Linked DNA regions of Symmachiella macrocystis. Each later gene encodes a partner of the first gene's protein in a complex. Links are inferred from orthologs where the notes say so. Each region holds a gene or a part of one and is shown in the gene's direction. Other genes may lie near its edges. The genes, in order: secY and secA.

Region 1 (9,599 bases):
CGCACCTGGTGCCGTCGTTCGACGATTTCACCGGATTTTATCGGCCATACCTTCCTGGTGCACAATGGGCGGGCACATATCAATGTGTACGTCACGGAAGAAATGGTGGGGCACAAACTCGGGGAGTTCGCACCAACGCGGACGTTCCGCGGGCATGGCGGTAAGGCTAAAAGATAACCTCCCGCGATTGCGGCATTGGTCTACGAGATTGGTTGACGGACAGGTTGAGGAAGATAGCTATGGAATACAAATCGACGCATCGTTTCGCGCGGATTTCAGCGACAAAAGTCCGACCGTTTACGGAATTGGTTCGTGGGAAGTCAGCCGGCGAAGGTCTGGACTTGTTGCGTTTTGTGCCGAATCGCGGTGCAAGGTTCTTGGAAAAAGTCTTGCGGACCGCAATGGCCAACGCGGAGCAGTCCGGTGCGCGTAATGTTGAGAGTCTGATGATTAAGGATGCCCGCGCCGATGGCGGTCCGATGTTCAAGCGGTTGCAACCGCGAGCACGGGGAATGGCATTTATTATTCGGAAGCGTTTTTCGCACATTCATGTAGGGATTGAAGGTCCGGACATCGTCTAGTTGGCGGCGGCCAGGCTGCGATGAGCAGACTGTGTTGGTTTCGCTGTGGTGTTGTTCGTTCGTTATTCCAGCAGTTTTTGAATTACATAAGGCATACGGATCATGGGTCAGAAAGTTCGGCCGACGGGTTTCCGCGTAGGGATTGTTGAAGAGTGGCGGAGTCGTTGGTACGCGTCAAAGAAAGAGTTCGGCGACCTCTTGGTCGAGGACTTCAAGATCCGCAAGTTCGTCAAAGAGAAATACCAGTTTGCGGGGATTTCGAAAGTTGAAATCGAACGCACGCGCGATCAAGTGGTCGTGCATTTGAACACAGCCCGTCCGGGCATCATCATCGGCCGCAAGGGGCAGGAAGTTGACCGCCTCAAAGCAGAGCTCGAAGATCTGACCGGCCGGCGAATGGAATTGAAGATCGTCGAAATCAACAACGCCATGAAAAACGCGGTGTTGGTAGCTGAAGACATTGCTCAGCAGTTGAGCAAACGGTCCAGCTTTCGGCGCACGATCAAACGCTCGATGGATTCGGTGATGGATGCGGGCGCGTTGGGTGTGAAGATTGTCCTCTCCGGCCGATTGGGCGGAGCGGAAATGTCTCGGACCGAAAAAGCGATGAGGGGATCAATTCCTTTGTCGACAATTCAGAAACATATTGACTACGGTTTTGCCAAGGCACGCACGGCCCAGGGAATTATTGGGATCAAAGTGTGGATCGACTTGGGTCTTTATACAGACGAGGAGGATGGCGATGGCGCTAATGCCCAAACGGGTCAAGCACAGAAAAAGCCAAAGAAAACGTATAAAAGGTAACGCGACCCGCGGGAATACCGTGGTGTTGGGTGACTGGGGTTTGCAGTCGCTCGACGGTGGATATATCAAAGCCAACGTGATCGAAGCTTGCCGGATTGCCGCGACACAATACGTCCGCGGTGAGGGGAAGTTGTATATCCGCATCTTCCCGGACAAGCCTTGCACGTCTCGTCCGTTGGAAACTCGGATGGGTAAAGGTAAAGGTGAACCGGATCACTGGGTCGCAGTTGTTCGTCCAGGCACGGTAATGTTTGAATTGGCCGGCGTCTCGCAAGATGCTGCCAAGGATTGCTTCAATCGTGTGGCGCACAAATTGCCGGTCCGCGTGCGGTTGGTAGGCCGTCGTCCCGGTACCTGAGCCGATGTACGGAATGAATTGCTATTACTTTTGGACAAAATGCAGATAAAGACGAGTCGACATGACCAAGCCGCAAGAACTCCGCGAGATGAGTGACGAACAGTTAGCGTTCACATTGCGCGAAGCCCAACAAGAATTGTTCCGCCTGCGATTCCAAGCGGCTGCGGAACGATCCGATGCGCCGAGCGCGTTGCGGAAGATCCGCCGCGACATCGCCCGCATTCACACAATCGCGCGGCAACGGGAATTGGCGCAAGAAGCGGAAGCCAATCTGGCGCCACAGGCGGAAGCCTGAGACGGGGGCAAGGTTTGCGGCTGGCAAGTGGTTTTCGACAGCCGGCACAAGGTGGCAATGAGTAGGGACAGCGGTTACAGACACATATTTCGAAACCCCCGCAATTGCGGTGACCGGCACTGATGACACAATATCGCCGGTTGCGGCGGGCGAGTCTCGAGGCAAGTTGAGGACAGGTTAAGATGCGTAAGAAATTGATCGGCGTAGTGACGAGCAATAAGATGGACAAGTCGTTGCGGGTCGAGGTTGAGAAGAACTATCAACACCCGCGCTACGGAAAGATTATCCGTAGTCGTACCGTATGCCACGTTCATGATGAAAAGAACGAGGCCAACGAAGGCGACTCTGTCGAAATCATCGAGTGCCGCCCCTTGTCGAAGACAAAATGTTGGAGTTTGGTGCGGATCGTTCGCGCCGCAGTTGTGGTTGAGTAACGGTTGGCCACGAACGGTGATCGTCGCGTGGGTTTGTACGGCGTTGTTTGAGATTCAGTGGAAGTTATCATGATTCAAATGCAAACACTTCTGGACGTTTGTGACAACACGGGGGCCAAGGTCGCCTGTTGCATCAAAGTTCTGGGAGGCACGGGACGGCGGACCGCCGGGCTGGGAGACGTTATCGTCGTCAGCATTAAAAAGTCCATTCCGGGTAGTTCGGTAAAATCGGGCGAAGTCGTGCGGGGTGTGATTGTTCGCTGCCGCAAGGGAACGCGCCGCAGTGATGGAAGTTATGTCCGCTTTGACCGCAATGCGATCGTGTTGATCGATAAAGATGCCAACCCGCGGGGGACGCGTATCTTCGGTGCAGTAGCACGCGAGCTGCGTGAGCGCAAGTTTATGAAAATTGTCAGCCTGGCAAGTGAGGTAGTTTGACCGATGAAGATTCGACGTGGAGATACGGTGCAAGTCATTGCTGGCGACGACGCCAGCACGACAGCACGGAAAGTCCTCTCGGTCGAGGCCGGTGGAAAAAAGGTTCTTGTGGAAGGCGTGAACCGCGTTTACAAACACGTAAAACGCGGCCATCCCCGCAGTCCGCAAGGGGGCCGGCTCTCGAAAGAGATGCCAATTGACATTTCAAATGTGTTGCTTTACTGTGATTCGTGCGGTCGAGGCGTGCGGGTTGGGTATCGCTATACAAAAGATGGCAGTAAAGAGCGGTGTTGCAAGATTTGCGATGCCGGGCTCGGTAACATCAGCCCTCCCAAGGCTCATTACGCTCAGTCATAAATCTGGCGACGGCGAGGCCGGCTTTCGGTCTCTTTTAAAACGCGGTTGCTACGACAATCGCAAATATAACAGTTTTTAATCCAGCGACGCAGCCTTTTGATCTTCTTCTCGAAGGTCGGCAGCGAGACTGGTAACAGCAAATAGCAGATGTGTGCGGAGGCTTCGGTGTGTAGCCGAGGGTCGACCTTCAATCGCAATCCGGCAGTAATCGCTTGCTCGACGTGAGTGGCGAAAATTGGATGTGTGTAAGTACAATGGCCAGGTTATTGGAACGATACCGGAATGAAATCCGGCCGACACTCGCGAAATCCCTGGGGCGGTCAAACCCCCACTCGCTTCCCCAGTTGGAGAAGATCGTCGTCAACATGGGTGTTGGGGCGGCTGCTCAAGATCGGAAGTGCTTGGAAGAAGCCGTCGAGCATTTAACGATTCTCAGTGGACAAAAGCCGGTCATTCGCCGCGCTCGCAAGTCCGTTGCCGGGTTCAAACTTCGCGAAGGGATGGAGATTGGCTGCATGGTCACGCTCCGCTCGCAGCGGATGTATGAATTCCTGGACCGACTGATTACGTTGACCCTACCGCGGGTCCGCGACTTTCGGGGCCTGAGCCCCAAAGCGTTTGACGGCAATGGAAACTACAGCCTGGGTATCAGCGACCAAATGGTATTTCCGGAAGTTGATCCGGATCGCGTGAAGAATCAACAAGGTATGACGATTACCTTAGTGACGACAGCCACGACTAATGATGAGGGGCGGCAATTACTCAAAGAACTGGGAATGCCGTTTCGCAAAGATTAGTGTCCGGCGGTTTTAGAGATTGCTGCACGGCGTAAAGAACTCACCGCGTAAAACATAAAGTGTAATTCATAAGCTACAGGTTTTTTCCAGAAGAAATTTAGCGAGATGGCCAGCAAAGCAAAGATCGAAAAGGCAAACCGGACGCCAAAATTCAGCAGCCGTCTCGAACGGCGCTGTGCCCTGTGCGGACGTCCCCGCGCGGTGTACCGCAAGTTCAAACTGTGCCGGATTTGTTTCCGCGACCTCTGTTTGGACGGCATGATCCCCGGTGCCAAGAAGGCGAGTTGGTAAGCCCGGCGGCGACTGGGTGCGTTTCGCAAAACCTATACTAACAACGACACAGCACAGATGGTGCGGCAATATGTCTTGCACCGCTCGAAAAGTAGAGGAGCAATGCTCCTTGAGGTGTACTCCATTATGATGACAGATCCGATTGCCGACATGCTCACGCGAATCCGTAATGCGGTGTCGATTGAGCGCGCATTCGTCGACGTACCCCTTTCGAAAGAGAAACGGGGAATTGCCGATGTGTTGCAACGCGAAGGCTATATTTGGGATTACGAAATAATCGAACAGCAGCCTTGCAGTGCCATGCGGATCCATCTGAAATACGGTCCCAACGGCGAACGTGTGATTCAAAAAATCGATCGCGTCAGCAAGCCGGGACGCCGGGTCTATTTGGGTGTCAACGACTTGCCGGAAATTCTGCAAGGCATGGGCATCAGCGTCGTTTCGACGAACAAAGGTTTGTTGAGCAACCGCGAAGCCAAGGAACAGTTGGTCGGCGGCGAAGTGCTGTGCAGTATTTGGTAGCGGGTCTCCCCGCCGCTGCGGCATTATCGTTCTTGTCAGACGCAAGTAAAAACAGTTGACGGATCCGAGCCCTGAGGGCCGGTTTCGGTAAAAAAGAAGAAGGCAAAGTATCATGTCAAGAATCGGGAAAAAACCGATTGCGGTCCCCGATGCTGTCGAAGTATCGATCAATGGCACCGTCGTTACGGTGAAAGGCCCCAACGGCGAATTGACGTTGGACCATCATCCATCCGTTTCGGTCAGTTTTGATGGTGACTCCAAGCAACTCGTGGTGGAGAACCCCACCGATTTGCGCGACAATCGCAAGTTCCACGGGCTGACCCGTAGCTTGTTGAATAACATGGTGGCCGGCGTCACGACATATTTCGAAAAGAAATTGGACATCGTGGGTGTCGGCTACCAAGCCACAATCGACGGTACGAAGCTCTGCTTGCAGGTTGGGTTTGCGAACGTTGTCGAATTGCCGATTCCCGCAAATGTCGACTGCTCATTGCCCAGTAATATTCAGATCGCCCTGAAGAGTGCTGACAAGCAAGCGGTGGGACAGTTCGCCGCTGAAATCCGCCGCGTCCGCCCGCCTGAGCCTTACAAAGGCAAGGGAATCCGGTACCAGAACGAACAGGTTCGTCGGAAAGCCGGTAAGGCGTTGGCCAGCGGCTGATGCGGTGATGTTTGTCTTTAAATGGTTTGCGATGTTTCTGGTCAGTGAAAAACAGGGCCGATCGGTAGGAAAGTTAGCAGTTCGATGAAATACATAGCCCAAGTCAATAAACAGCGTAGCCGTCGTCGCTTTCGCGTTCGCAACAAGATTCGTGCGACCACATCGCGGCCGCGAGTTTCGGTCTACCGCAGCAACAAGCACATTTATGCCCAGATTATTGATGACGTCGCAGGACGTTCGTTGATTTCCGCGAGTACGCGTGAAGCGGGCATTTGTGCTGATGGTGAAAATGGCGGGAACGTCGCAGCGGCTTCAAAGGTCGGTGAAGCGTTGGCCAAAAAAGCTCTCGAAGCTGGAATCACCCAGGTCGCCTTTGATCGCGGATTGTACAAATACCATGGTCGTGTCGCCGCTTTGGCCGACGCGGCTCGTCAGGGTGGGTTAGATTTTTAATCGACCCGGTTTTTAAATAGTTCAGACATGCCATTTCCAAATTCGATGGCAATTTCGCCGCTGTGAGGCTGGCGACAATCGAGTGTGGAAACGAGTTTTTAAATCACGTAAAGGCTTTGGAGTAATTCGCCGTGTCGACAGACAACCGATCAGATGGCAAAGAAAAAGTCGTGCAAATTCGCCGGTGCTCGTGCGTAGTCAAAGGTGGCCGTCGCTTCAGCTTTACCGCGCTGGTTGTCAATGGTGACGGCAAGGGCGGCGTCTCCTACGGATATGGGAAGGCGACCGAAGTTCCGCTTGCCGTAGATAAAGCCAATAAGAACTGCCATCGTCACTCATCGCGAGTGAACGTGACCGGAACGACGATTCCGCATGCGGTGGTTGGTCGCTTTGGAGCGGCCCGCGTGTTGCTCATGCCGGCACGACCGGGAACGGGCGTGATTGCCGGTGCCAGCGTGCGTGCCGTCGTCGAAGCTGCCGGTATTCATGACATTCTCACCAAAAGCCGGGGTTCAAACAATCCCATGAATTTGGTGAAAGCGACAATCAACGGTTTGGAACAACTTCGTACGCGAGAAGATGTCGCCCGCCTCAGAGGCGTGAACGTCTAACGTGACCGGCAGATCGGTCCGGGGCAGTGCTGCTGTTGTCACCAAACACCTACTTATAACTTTACGAATCTTCGGAACGAAGTGTCCTCATGATTATTGATGACGTCCATCGCGGAATTAAAAAGAACAAAAAGCGGAAACGCATTGGTCGTGGTCCTGGCTCGGGCAACGGTAAAACCGCAGCACGCGGTCACAATGGCTACGGCAGTCGTGCTGGTTCGTCCCAACGCATATCGTTTGAGGGGGGACAGACTCCTTTGGCGCGGCGGATTGCCAAACGGGGCTTCAATAACAAACGCTTCGCAACGAAAGTGGCGATCGTAAATGTCAGTGACCTCGAACAACGCTTCGATAGCGGTGCGACCATCGATGCGACTGCGCTGGCCGAAGCGAATTTGGCCAAGGGGCGCTTCGATGTCATTAAAGTTCTGGGAGATGGCGACATCACCAAAAAGTTCACCGTTCGTGTCCATCGATGCTCGAAGTCGGCTGAAGAGAAGATTACCGCAGCCGGCGGCAGCATTGAAATCATCTACGCATAAGTGAAGGCAGCCGAGCCGCCATGGCGATCTGGGCTTCCCTCTGAGGAATATTGATAATAAAGTTCACCGACGCCGGAGTTCGCGTCGACCGGGCCGATTTGCTGTTGGCCCGCTGTTGATGTTCGCCGTCGTTGGTATTTTTTGTAATGTGGGTGCTGCTAATTTCTTGCACCCCTTGACGGCCGGCACCTTGACAACACAAACTGCGGCGAAGTTTGGCATAATCATTCCTCGGAGAGGAATCGGAAACGATGTTTGAAAAACTGATTACTGTTTTCAAAATCCCGGAGTTGCGTCGGAAGATCGTTCTGACTGCGACACTGCTTGCGGTGTACCGTATGGGGTTTTGGGTACCGTTGCCGATTGTCGATCAACAAGCCCTGGCCGATAAGATGGAAAATCTGGCCACCGGTGGCGGGATCGGACAAGCGCTGCAGATCGTTCAACTATTTTCCGCATCGAATATCGGCATGAGCACGATCTTCGGTCTGGGGATTATGCCCTATATCTCCGCCTCGATTATCTTCCAGTTGATGGGCAGTGTTTATCCGCCTTTGGAAAAACTGCAAAAGGAAGGGGAATCGGGTCGTAAGAAAATCAATGAATATACACGGTACGCGACAGTCGTACTCTGTTTAATCCAAAGCTACTTTTGGGTCAAAACAATATCCGGCTGGGGGACGATCATCCCCGACTATAACAATTTCTTTGGCCATATGGTGGCCACGATCACCATGACGGCCGGCACGATCTTCCTGATGTGGATAGGTGAGCAAATCGATGAATACGGGATCGGCAACGGGATCAGCTTGCTGATTATGGCGGGGATTTTGGCCCGTATGCCCGACGCTGCGATCCAGTTGTTGCGTCCGGCCATGGAAAACGGAGTCGCTCTCGGGTCCGACTCGGGAATTGAAAAACTGCTTGTCTTGGCGGTGTTATTTGTTGTGGTGGTGGGGTCAGTGGTCTTTATGACGCAAGGCCAGCGCAAGATCCCCACACAAAGCGCCAAGCACGTCCGCGGTCGTCGCGTTTACGGTGGACAACGACAATTCCTGCCTTTGCGGGTGAACCAAGCCGGCGTGATGCCGATCATCTTCGCCTCAAGTTTGTTGATGATCCCCATGATTGGTTTCGGCCAGTTGGCCAAGTGGTTCGACTCGGTGATTTGGTCCGATCTGGCCGCGGCGTTCAGCGGTGCGGGACGCGGATTTTTGTACAACATTAGCTACGTCGGTTTGATTTATTTCTTCTGTTATTTCTGGACCGCCATCACGTTCAATCCCAAGGATATGGCGAACAACCTCAAAGATTACGGCAGCTTTATTCCCGGGTATCGTCCAGGGAAACGGACTGCCGAGTATTTGGAACGCGTGATGGTGCGGATCACTTATGTCGGGGCTGCATTCTTGGCGGTCGTGGCCGTGATTCCGACAGTCATCGCTTCGGTTATGGGAATCGACTTTATGGTGGCCAGTTTCTTTGGTGGCACCGGATTGTTGATTGTTGTTTCTGTTGCTTTGGACTTAGTACAAAAAATTGACAGCCACCTCGTGATGCGGAATTACTCGGGCTTGTTGGATTCCGATGATTCCCGCGCTGCGTCCTAACTTTCCCCCCGTGGGAATGACTGGGCTGCGGTGGATAACGCATCACGCCGAATGGAGTGGCGTCGGGGCAAAGTACTATTTCCAATCATTACATTGAGCACGGACCGGAACTAGCGTTGGTTTGGTCCATGTCGGGTTGCGGGGTGCTTTCCCAGTTTCCATTTCATACGGATCAGCGCGAACCGAATGAGTTGGCTAACCCGTGATAGTTTTGAAGAGCCCAGCTGAGATTGAAAAGATGCGTGAGGCGGGCCTTGTTGTGGCTCGGGCGCATCGAGCGGTTGGGAAAATTGTATCACCTGGGGTGAGTACCAGGCAAATTGACGACGCTGTGGAACGCGTGTTCGCAAAACACAATGCCACACCGTTGTTCAAAGGGGTTCCCGGAGTCGTCCCCTTTCCGGCGGCAACGTGTATTTCGGTCAACGACGAAGTCGTTCATGGAATTCCATCGGACCGCCGGCTCGAGGAAGGCGATTTAGTAAGCGTCGACACCGGTTGTCGCTTGGACGGGTGGTGTGGAGATGCCGCTTGGACCTATGCGGTGGGCCGCGTCGACGAAGAGAAACAAAAATTGATGGCGGCGGGTCAGTCGACTCTGACGACCGCCATTGACGAGTTGCAGCGTCAACAGACTTGGGCGGGGGTCGCCGAGGTCATGGAATCGACTGTGAAGGATGCGGGGTTTTCGGTCGTCGAAGAACTCGTGGGGCACGGAATTGGCCGGGAAATGCATGAAGATCCGCAGGTCCCCAATTTCGTCACTCCTGAATTAGAAGAATATGATTTTGAACTTGTGCCCGGAATGGTGCTTGCCGTAGAGCCCATGCTCAATGCAGGGACCG
Region 2 (10,764 bases), on another replicon or contig:
TGCACCGAACGCCTTCTCGTAGAATGCGATCGCCTCACCGGCGCCGTCGACGATCATGTAAGGGGTCGCTGTGTGATAGCCATCAGGAATCGGTTGCACAGTCATGGGATCGCTCCATTGGGGGGTTCAAAATTGACTTTGAAATATTGGATAACAGTGATTTAGCCGCCGAAACGTTCTTCAGTCCACGGGTCGCCGTGGTTGTGATAGCCCGCTTGCTCCCACAATCCGGGACGGTCTTCGGCGACCAGTTCAATCCGCTTTAGCCATTTGGCACTTTTCCAGGCATATAATAACGGAACCACCAAACGCAGCGGCCCACCGTGATCGGCACTGAGCGGTTGGCCGTCGTGCCGGTCGGCGAAAATCGCGTCGGGCGAGAGAAAATCGGCCAGCGGCATGTTTGTCGTCCAACCGTCGTCGTAACCGTGCGCGACCACATATCGCGCCGCCGATTGCACTCCGGCGCGTTCCAGCAGTTCCCGTACGGCAACCCCATCCCACAGATTCCCCAGCCGGGACCAGGTGGTCACGCAATGAAAATCGGAGAAAACCTGCGCGCGGGGCAACTCTCCAAATTCGCTCCACGAAAACTTCAACGGCTGGTCAACCAGGCCATCGATGGTTAGCTCCCAAGTGTCCAATTCGACGTGCGGCACACGGCCGTAATGCAAAACGGGCCATTTGCGCGTGCGGGTTTGGCCGGGGGGAACGCGGTTTTCGCGGTGGGTATCGCTACTGATGATGACTTCTTCAGCGTGCGTATGAGGACCGGGAGCGTCGCCGGTTTGGTATTTTTCCGCTTCAGACATGTCGGTGCCCTGGAGGGAACGAGTACTTAAAGGCCCTCTGCCATGGGCCAGGGCCACGTTTTGAGATGCTTCCCAAGTGCCTATCATTCTAGGGATCCGCGTTTCAAAATCCAATGTTCCTGCCGGACAGCATCACGGCGAATTTTGGCCGCCAGTGACGGCATTGACCCTGCGAGCGGCAAGATATAAACTTCGCGCTGCAGAGAATTTACAAGAATTTAGCGTTTCCCGGCGTGATTTGTTCGCGCTGGCAGCGCGATGGGTTTGCTCGCACTTTCCGAGACACGGGGGTCGCGTCAACGCGGCTTGATAGGCAGAGCTATGGAATTTTTAGACAAAATCGGTGAGTCCGTCAGTAGCTTCATCGGATGGTTCCTGGGTTTATATACCCGGCTATTTGGTTCCTCCAACGATCGACAAATGCGTCGACTCGGCTTTGACCGCCGCGGCGAGGAAACCACGATCGTCCCTGGTTCCTTGTTGGACACGATCAACAGTCTGGAACCAGAAGTCCAAAAATTGTCTGACGAGCAACTCCGGCAAACGGCGATCGACTTCCGCGCACGGATGGCGACGGGAGAAACACTCGATGATCTGTTGCCCGAGATGTTCGCCCGTGTCCGCGAAGTGGGCATCCGCATCCTGAAGATGCGGCACTACGACGTCCAGATGATCGGCGGTTACGTTCTGCACAACGGCAACATCGCCGAAATGGTCACTGGTGAAGGAAAAACGCTCGTGGCAACATTGGCGGTTTCGCTCAACGCGGTCGCCGGTCACGTCCACGTGATCACCGTCAACGATTACCTGGCGCTGCGCGACATGGAATGGATGGCGCCGTTGTACCAAGGACTCGGACTGACCGTCAGCGCCATCCAAGGGGGCATGGACCCGCACGAACGGCAACCCGCCTATGCCTGTGATATCACCTACGGAACCAACAACGAATTTGGCTTCGACTACCTCCGCGATAACATGAAACCGACGAAGAAGCTGCAGGTGCAAGGCCCGCTGCAATTCGCCGTGATTGACGAAGTCGACAACATTTTGATCGACGAAGCCCGGACGCCGTTGATCATCTCCGGCCCGGCTTATGACGACGTCACCAAATACGCCAAAGCCAACCGCATCGCCGCTCAATTGAAAAAGGGTGAGCACTTTGAGGTCAAGGAAAAAGAACACTCGGCGCATCTGACCGACGAGGGAGTTCGCAAGGCTGAAGAATTAGCCGGCGTCGAAAGCTTTTACACGACCGGCAATATGGAATGGCCGCACTTGATCGACAACGCGCTCAAGGCACACTTCCTGTACAAACGGGACACGAATTACGTGGTGCAGGAAGACGAAGTGGTCATCGTCGACGAGTTCACCGGGCGCCTGATGCCGGGACGGAACTGGAGCGACGGTCTGCACCAAGCGGTCGAAGCCAAAGAAGGGGTGAAGATCAAGGAAGAAAACCAGACGTTGGCCACGATCACGCTGCAAAACTTTTTCAAGCTATACGACAAACTCGGCGGCATGACCGGAACGGCCATGACCGAAGCGGGCGAATTCTGGAAAATCTACAAGCTGGATGTCGTGGCGATTCCGACGAACCGCCCCATGCAGCGGATCAATTCGCCCGATATGATCTACCGCACCGATCAGGAAAAATACCACGCCATCGGCGAGGAAATCCGCGAAGTGCACCAGACGGGACGACCGATTCTGGTCGGCACAACCTCGATCGAGAAGTCAGAACTCCTCAGCAGGCAGCTCGGCAAATATGGCGTGAAGCACGAAGTCCTCAACGCCAAACAACACGGTCGTGAAGCGGACATCATCGCCCAGGCGGGTCGTCTCAGCGGCGTGACAATCGCCACCAACATGGCCGGTCGTGGAACGGACATCATCCTGGGAGGAAACTCCGAGGCGATGGCCTGGGAAGTGCTCAAGCACAAATATGAGTCACGACTAGATGTTCCAAAAGCGGAATTTGAAGAGGTCGCCAAGGAAATCGCCCAACGCGAAGGCATGGCCGATGAGGGCAAGAAGGTCTCCGAATTGGGCGGCCTGCACGTGATCGGCACCGAACGCCACGAAGCCCGGCGGATTGACCTGCAGTTACGCGGACGGAGCGGTCGCCAAGGGGACCGCGGGTCGAGCCGCTTTTTCCTGTCGTTGGAAGACGATCTGATGCGGATCTTCGCCGGCGATTGGGTCAAGGACATTTTGACCCGTTTAGGGATGCAAGAAGGCGAAGCCATCGAGAGCCGCATGGTCAGCAAGCGAGTCGAAGGCGCTCAGAAAAAACGCGAAGAATACAACTTCGAAGTGCGTAAAAACCTGCTCGAATATGACGAAGTCATGGACGAGCAACGCAAACGCGTCTATGGATATCGCCAACATATCCTCGACGGGGGAAATTGCCGCGAACTGATCATGGAGATGGTCGCCGACCAAGTCCGCAGCATGACAGCAGAAATTCTTGACCCCGCCTACGGACACCAAACCGCTGTGGTCTGGGCCGGTCAGGAGTTGGGCGTCGATCTCGACTTCCGCGACGTCAAACAGATGAACTTGGATGATTTCGAAAGCTACGTGACCGATCAAGCCCAACGGCAATCGGAAGTACTCATTCAAGATCAAATCGAAGAGAACCTGCCCGACGATGCTGAAGACAAACGGGAATGGAACTGGCTGACAATTTCCAAATGGGCCAATGCCCGTTATGGATTGAATACCAACGACCGCGAATTGCGCAAGGTCGGCCGCGATGACCTGTTCGAATATCTACTCAAACGGGCCCATGAGGCCATCGAACGATTCGACCTCACGCCGCTGAAGGATTTTCTCTCCGATGATTGGAGCCAACGCTCACTGGCGGGCTGGCTGGAACATCGGTTCAGCCTGCGTATGGATCCCGAAACGTTCAAAGAGATCGAGATTCCCGACGCAATCGACGTGATTCTAGAAAAACTAGAAACGCTCTACCACGAAAAAGAAATCAACTTCCCCGTCACCCTGGGAATCAACAAATTCCTCGCCGGACGCGGATCGAACGACCGCCCCGACCGCGAAGGCTTGATCAGTTGGGCCAACGAACGGTTCGAGTCGAAGCTCGACTTTGAAGACATCAAGAGCAAATCCCGGGACGAAGTCGTCGAGGTCCTCAACACCGCCAGCCGCGGATTTTATCGCAACGGCGAATTGCTCGAAGAAGCGGACGAAATTCTCAAGGAAGCATACGGCGACGACGATGACGCTCCCGATCATCCGCCGGAAAATATCCAACCACTGGAGAAACTCTCACAGTGGACGCAGGAAAAACTGCATGCGGAACTCGACGCCTCGCAATTACAAACTCTGCCGCGCAGCGATGCCCGCCGGGACGTACAAGGCAAAATCGACGAACGATATCGCCCCGAACTCAGCCAAGCCGAACGAGCGCTGATTTTGGAAGTGCTCGACACCGCTTGGAAAGACCATCTGTACTACATGGACCACTTGCGGTCGGGCATCGGACTGCAAAGTTATGCCCAGAAGGACCCCAAAGTCGAGTACAAAAAACAAGGTATGCGGGCCTTTGAAACCATGTGGACCAGCGTCGCCGACCGCGTGACGGACGCCATTTTTCGGTTGGAAGAGGCGAATCCGGAATTCCTCGGCTCACTGTGGAAGGTCTCTTCGACGGTTCATGAGTCGGCCCCCACACCGGAGGCGGACACCAGTCCCGGCCAAAATGCCGGCTCGGAACAAACAGCCATCGAACCAATTCGCAACCACGGAAAACGTGTCGGCCGCAATGAACCCTGCCCCTGTGGCAGCGGCAAAAAATTCAAAAACTGTTGCATGCACAAATAACAAACGGCTCCCCCTCCTCGGCTTTCCCGGGGAGATTTGCCAAACAATCAATTCGCTCCACCATCGGGAAAGGATGCCCCGTGCCAGGTTGGCTGCTGAATCACCTGAAAAGTTGGTCGCTGAATCTCACGTATTTGACGATGCTGGTCATCATCTCGCCCATCGTCCTGTGGCGGATGCTGACTCAAGGCAAATACTGCGTCGGCTGGAATGAACGCTTGTTGGGCTGCGTGCCCCAACCCAAGGACAACAAGCCCTGTCTGTGGCTGCATGCCGTCAGTGTGGGCGAAGTCATGCAACTCCGCCCGGTCGTCGCCGCTCTGCGCGAGCAACTTCCCGATTACCACTTCGTGATCACCACAACAACCGTCACCGGCCGCGACGTCGCTGACAAGTCATTCCCCGACGACACGGTCTGCTACTTTCCATTCGATTTCACCTGGTCTGTCCGACGGGCCATCCGACGACTCCGCCCTGTGGCAGTGGTGTTGGTCGAATTGGAAATTTGGCCGAATTTGATTCTGGAAACCGATCGCACAAACGTCCCGGTAATTTTGATCAACGGCCGCTTGAGCGCAAGCAGTTTCCGCGGCTATACCCGCTTTCGTTACCTCGTGCGGGGTCTCCTGGAAAGCGTACACACATTTGCCATTCAAAACGAAATCTATGCCCAGCGGATGCGTGCACTCGGTGCGCCGCCTGAACGCGTGCACGTGACCGGCTCCATCAAATTCGATGCCGTCGAAACCGATCGCCACAATCCCCAAACCACCGAAATCCGCCGCGCCTTTGCGATTGCCAACGACGCACCGATGTTTATCGCCGGAAGCACCCAATCGCCCGAAGAGGACTATGCCTTGGCAGCCTATCGGGAAATTCGCAAGAGCGTTCCCAAGCTGCGGTTGATCCTGGTTCCACGACACAAGGAACGATTCGAAGAGGTCGCCCGCTTGGTCCAATCGCAAGGCTTCGCGTTGACTCGCCGCAGTACTGTAACCAGTGGCGATTCGACTGGCGGCGATTCCGCCAACGGGCCTCCGGTACTTTTATTAGACACACTGGGCGAGCTTTCCGCTTGTTGGGGCTTGGCCGATATTGCCTTCGTCGGCGGCAGCCTGACCAAACGCGGCGGGCAAAACATGATCGAACCGGCCGGCTACGGGGCAGCGGTCCTGTTCGGCCCCAACACTCGCAATTTCCGTGATGTTGTGGAGATTTTGCTGAAAAACGACGCCGCTGCGGTTGTCCACAATGCAGAAGAATTGACGACGCGCATCCAAGCGCTGCTGCAATCCAGTTCCACGCGACTGGAGATGGGTCGCCGCGCTCAACAATTGGTCTTAGCCCAACAAGGAGCCACCGCCCGAACCGTTGCTTTGATATCCCAGGTCTTGCCGAAAACGGCATCCTGCGAAGCCTCATCCGGCAAGCGGGCAGCTTAATTCCCCTTATCACCAGTCCCCCTTTCACCAGGGTCAGTTGTTGCCATTGCAAAAGTTCCCTACAATCGGCCAACTTTCTATGCCCTCGATATCTGACGATACGTTGGCTCAGACAAGAAAACGATCCGCGGGTCAGTTCATTGATAATCAGTGGCTCCAATTCGGCTTGATTGAGCAATGCTCGACTCGGTCACTGAACTTTCCCACTTCCCCCAAATAATTCACCACAACGCTTTTTGTTACGGAGTGCCGCATGGCCAACTACTTATTTACCAGTGAATCGGTCAGCAACGGACACCCGGACAAAGTCTCCGACCAAATCTCCGACGGCATCCTGGACGCCCTGCTCGAGCAGGATCCCGCTTCGCGCGTGGCTTGCGAAACACTCTGCACGACCGACTTAGTCGTCCTGTCGGGCGAAGTGACCTCCAATGCGAACATTCACCACGAAGAAATCGTCCGCAACGTCTGCCGCGATATTGGCTATACCGACACCGACATTGGCTTCGATGCGGAATCGTGCCGGATCTTCTTGGCACTGCACAGCCAAAGCGGCGACATTGCCCAAGGCGTGGACCGCGACGGAGCCGGCGACCAAGGGTTGATGTTCGGCTACGCCTGCGATCAAACCCCCGAATTGATGCCGCTGCCCATCGCGCTGTCACACCGAATTTTGAATCGCCTCACCCAGGCCCGCAACGACGGAACCGTGGATTGGTTGCGGCCCGATAGCAAAAGCCAAGTCACAATCGAATACGACGGCAGCCGCCCGGTCCGCTGCAGCGCAGTGGTCGTTTCCACGCAACATGCCGACAGCGTCGAACAAAATGAAATCAGCGACTTCGTCATTTCCGAAATCATCGCCAAGGAAATCCCGGCGGAGTTGATGGAAAAAACGCCGCAATACCACATCAACCCGACCGGACGTTTCGTAGTCGGCGGGCCGCACGGCGATACCGGATTGACGGGCCGCAAAATCATCGTCGACACCTACGGCGGTTGGGGACGACACGGTGGTGGCGCGTTCAGCGGAAAAGACTCCACCAAGGTCGACCGCAGCGCCGCCTATATGGCACGGCACGTCGCCAAAAATGTGGTCGCAGCCGGTTTGGCCAAAGAGTGCGAAGTGCAATTGGCCTACGCCATCGGCGTCGCCGATCCGGTCAGCGTGCATGTCGAAACCGGCGGAACCAACACTGTGCCTGAGGAAAAAATTGTCGCCGCTGTTCGCGAACTCTTTCCGCTCACCCCCAAAGGCATCATTGAATACCTCGACCTGCGACGACCGATCTTCCGCAAAACAGCCGCCGGCGGACACTTCGGACGCAACGATCCTGACTTCACCTGGGAAGCCACCAACAAAGCCGCTGACCTAAAGAGCGCCGCGAGCGCATAAGAGTTTGTTGAAAGAGGGTGCCACTGGCGGCTTGCCCGCCAGTGCAAATCAAGCGACTGATAGGATCAGTGCTGAAGCAGTACCCAATTGAATTCTGGCCAGCACAACGGCCAGTTGCCGCGTTTGACAACTTCCACATCCACAACCACGGAGGCGAGGGATGGGCGCGTTTATCGGACAGTTGATCGACGGACGCGAGCGATGGCTGACTTGGAAGTCAGCCGTGGCTGGCACGTTCTGGTGCGGGCTCAATTTGATTGCCTTAACCGTCTTCGCCCGCTGGTTAGCCGGCGCATTTTCCGCCGGCCCCCCCACTGCAGTGGTCTGCGCGACAGCCGTGCTGTTAACGGTCGTAGGGCTCGGCTCTAATGCGTTGTTCCATCAACTCGATTTTCGCGGCGAGCACTGGTTGTGGGGCGCCTTACCGGCGTTTCTAACACTCTTTCCTCTCATGGTGCTGCTGATCGTGATCCCCGATAGTGCCGCCAGCGCCTGGTGGTTCTCAGCCACCGTCGTCTGCGTGAGCGTGGTCACAGTGTTCGCGTTGGAAACAACGTTTCGACACCGACAGCAAAACACCCGTGAAGTAGCCGTCCCCAAAATCCTGGACACCAAAACCGAACCTATCGTCGCCGACAACGACATCGATACCCAACTCGAAGCACGACTCGCAGGAACGATTTCCACCGCAGGCCCCATCGAAACGGAGAACGAAGAAATGCCGTGGCACGCCCCTGAAGTTTCACAATGGATGACACGTAGCGACGCCGACGATGGGAGCGTCACCGTAGAAGGGGTAACGATCGCCAAATTCGCCGCAGGACAAAACCGTGCCAACGTGCACCTCACCTTTTGCCCCCCCCTGCCCGTCTCGCCGCAAATTGAATGCGAAACGGTCGACGGCGACGAAGTCCGTATCAAAGTCGCCGCTGTCTTCCCGCACGGCGCCCGCATCGAACTGACCCGCCCGGCACACGACAATCAAGACGCCCCAATCGCCATTGGTTACTTCGCGCACACCGAGCAAAATCAATCCATCGAAGCAGCCGCCTAACTCACCGGCCAGCATGGTTCGTCAGACGCATTTTTTTTGGCCAACGGCCAATTCACACCCTAGCCCTGGGAAATGGGTCGACATAGATTGCGATAGCTGAAGGCCACACACAAGATTTCGCAAATCGCGAAACCGACCGTCGGCCAACACACTGGGTCAATCGATCACCCACCACGGATTTCCAAGGCCACCGCAGCCCACAAGCCCCCCGGTTGTTCGTTCCCACCATGGAAGGTCACGTCGACGGTCAATAAATTTCGCGGCTGCAACAGCGATTTGATTTCAAACTCAAACGGCCCCGCTGGGCCGCCCCCCGCTGTGCCCAACTGCGTGTCATTCAAGTGGACGACCGCATCCCCGCCGATTTCTTCAAAAATCACATACACCCGCTCGTGCGGATCGAGGTTGGTCGGGCAATTGAAATGACGTTCGTACCGGACTCCTCCCCGATAATCGGCGAAACAATCTTGCCAACTGGCCGGCAATTTAATGCGGCCTTCAACGGCCGGCACGTTCGATTCGCTGTCGCTATCATGCAAGCGATATTGCCACGGACCTTTGAGATGCATGCGGTGTGCGTTGGACATATTGCTGTGACAATTCCCTCTCGGTGAAAAATCCTTCTTGACCGCTGATTTTCGTTTCGCCTACAGTTCCTGGCGTTCCCAGCAGTATCCCAGACTATAAGACAGCGACTCCGATGCCCACAACCGAGCCAACCACGAAATACCAATGCCCCGGCGAACGGGGATTGATTTCACAATCGGTGCATCTGGCGCGGCTGTCGGCGTTTTATCCCGCTTGTCGCGAATGCGTGCATCGTCACGATACGGGACAAATCCCGCCGCGAACCGTCGTACATCTCAAAGAAACGGAAAACCGCGTCCAACGTGCCAGCTTGCTCACCGACGAAGGGGTTCGCGGAATTTACTTAAACGAACTCAACCGCGAACGCGCGGCGGCCTATGCGGCGGGGTTGGCGGGATTGTTGTGGCGCAGCTCACCGCTCAAAGCCCGCGAAGGTCTGCACGCACCGATGGACATCTCTTCGGTGAGACTCGGACCGATGGTGGTGGTGGGATTCGACGAGCGGCCCAGTTCGCCCGATATTGCTGTCGGCGTGGTGCGCGCCCTGCGAACAATGAGCTGCCGCGTGATCGACGTCGGCCAAGTAACGCGGCCCTGTTTTTCATTTGCCGTCAATCACATGCAAGCCACTGCGGGCGTCTTCGTCACCGGAGCAGGCTGCAGCCCTGTCTGGACCGGATTGGAGTTTGAAGCCGCCGGCGCCGTCCCCATCTCTACCGGGACGAAGTTAAACGAGATCGAACAATTGGCCGACGGTCCCAACCCGCGACCGAGCCGTCAAGCCGGACAACTGCGTGCGTTTCATGCGGCCCTCCCTTACGAAGCCGCACTGGGAAAACATTTTCACGCGCTGCGACCACTAAAAGTCGTCTGCGGTTGCTGTAGCGACTTGGTCGGAGACCTGCTCACCCGCACCTTTGAAAAACTCCCCTGCGAATTGTTCTTCACCAAGACATCGCTACGGCAACGCGGTCCGCTGGCGGCCGGGGATGCCGACTATGAATTGCTCGCCGACGAAGTCCGATTACACCGCGCGCACCTGGGCTTGCTCATCGAAGACGATGCCCGCACCTGCCATGTTTTGGACGAACGGGGCGAAATCATAGCGCCGCTCGACATCACCCGCTTGCTCCTCCGCTATATGCAAACGCAACATCCCGGGGAACCGGTTGTTGAGGAGGAATCCGTTGCCGCACAAGTCCCCGGCGCGATTGCCTGCAACGCAACGTCCGAGTCGATGTCACGCACCATGACCGACAATTCAGCGGTCTACGGCGGCAGCGCTACGTCGGGGCGCTACTGGTTCCGGGAATCCTCTCCCACCTGCGACGCCGTCTTAACGCTCGCCCGATTGCTGCAATTACTTAGCCGCAGCGATGCCGAGTTTTCGCGCGTGGTCGAGTCCCTGGAACGCAACGCGGCCGTTTAGCCATTTCCGATAGCCTGCATAGCGCATCGGCGACAAATCAAAAATCGCTGCCGCCTACGGCGTGACCGGTTTCCCCAAATACATTCTCATCGGCCGCGAAGGCAAAATCCTCGCCACCAACGCCGGCGCCGTTGGCAACGCGCTTAAGAAAGCACTGGAGGTCGACGGCGAATAGCCGCTGCGAAATGCCTAGCGCCGCT

The links.
Region 2: the proteins of secY (region 1) and secA are in contact, whole or in part, in a crystal structure (PDB 3DIN), measured with the Thermotoga maritima proteins. The link is inferred for Symmachiella macrocystis from one-to-one orthologs. Residues at the interface, in WP_004081795.1 of Thermotoga maritima: Glu108, Gly109, Glu110, Glu111, Ala236, Glu237, Arg238, Arg239, Ile240, Thr241, Ile242, Gln243, Tyr244, Ala245, Arg246, Arg247, Val248, Thr249, Gly250, Arg251, Arg252, Val253, Tyr254, Gly256, Ala257, Ser258, Thr259, Tyr260, Leu261, Pro262; in WP_004082002.1 of Thermotoga maritima: Glu261, Ala262, Arg263, Lys300, Ala301, Arg302, Thr303, Ile304, Ile305, Leu323, Tyr324, Asp325, Pro326, Val329, Ser330, Tyr333, Ile336, Lys340, Phe345, Val349, Glu363, Phe364, Tyr374, Ser375, Gly376, Gly377, Glu393, Ile395, Thr482, Ser483.

The regions. Positions count from the first base shown.
Region 1 is NZ_SJPP01000001.1:3,288,074-3,297,672, forward strand. What follows is about bases 6,622-9,574. They hold secY (preprotein translocase subunit SecY), read left to right. Parts: upstream 6,622-7,395; coding sequence 7,396-8,754; downstream 8,755-9,574. Other genes in these bases: rplO (50S ribosomal protein L15), read left to right, coding at 6,692-7,144; map (type I methionyl aminopeptidase), read left to right, coding at 8,957-9,574. Also shown: rpsS (30S ribosomal protein S19), read left to right, coding at 1-177; rplV (50S ribosomal protein L22), read left to right, coding at 240-581; rpsC (30S ribosomal protein S3), read left to right, coding at 684-1,385; rplP (50S ribosomal protein L16), read left to right, coding at 1,324-1,743; rpmC (50S ribosomal protein L29), read left to right, coding at 1,805-2,038; rpsQ (30S ribosomal protein S17), read left to right, coding at 2,221-2,472; rplN (50S ribosomal protein L14), read left to right, coding at 2,542-2,910; rplX (50S ribosomal protein L24), read left to right, coding at 2,914-3,267; rplE (50S ribosomal protein L5), read left to right, coding at 3,522-4,064; CA54_RS12700 (type Z 30S ribosomal protein S14), read left to right, coding at 4,170-4,355; rpsH (30S ribosomal protein S8), read left to right, coding at 4,482-4,877; rplF (50S ribosomal protein L6), read left to right, coding at 4,990-5,538; rplR (50S ribosomal protein L18), read left to right, coding at 5,623-5,991; rpsE (30S ribosomal protein S5), read left to right, coding at 6,123-6,602; more of map, read left to right, coding at 9,575-9,599. UniProt on the Escherichia coli protein: The central subunit of the protein translocation channel SecYEG. Consists of two halves formed by TMs 1-5 and 6-10.
Region 2 is NZ_SJPP01000002.1:961,440-972,203, forward strand. Bases 738-4,855 are described here. They hold secA (preprotein translocase subunit SecA), read left to right. Parts: upstream 738-1,133; coding sequence 1,134-4,655; downstream 4,656-4,855. Other genes in these bases: CA54_RS21760 (sulfite oxidase-like oxidoreductase), read right to left, coding at 738-812; CA54_RS21770 (3-deoxy-D-manno-octulosonic acid transferase), read left to right, coding at 4,736-4,855. Outside these bases: CA54_RS21755 (VOC family protein), read right to left, coding at 1-105; more of CA54_RS21760, read right to left, coding at 162-737; more of CA54_RS21770, read left to right, coding at 4,856-6,097; metK (methionine adenosyltransferase), read left to right, coding at 6,351-7,493; CA54_RS21780 (hypothetical protein), read left to right, coding at 7,654-8,547; CA54_RS21785 (hypothetical protein), read right to left, coding at 8,712-9,134; CA54_RS21790 (hypothetical protein), read left to right, coding at 9,248-10,564. UniProt on the Escherichia coli protein: Required for protein export, interacts with the SecYEG preprotein conducting channel.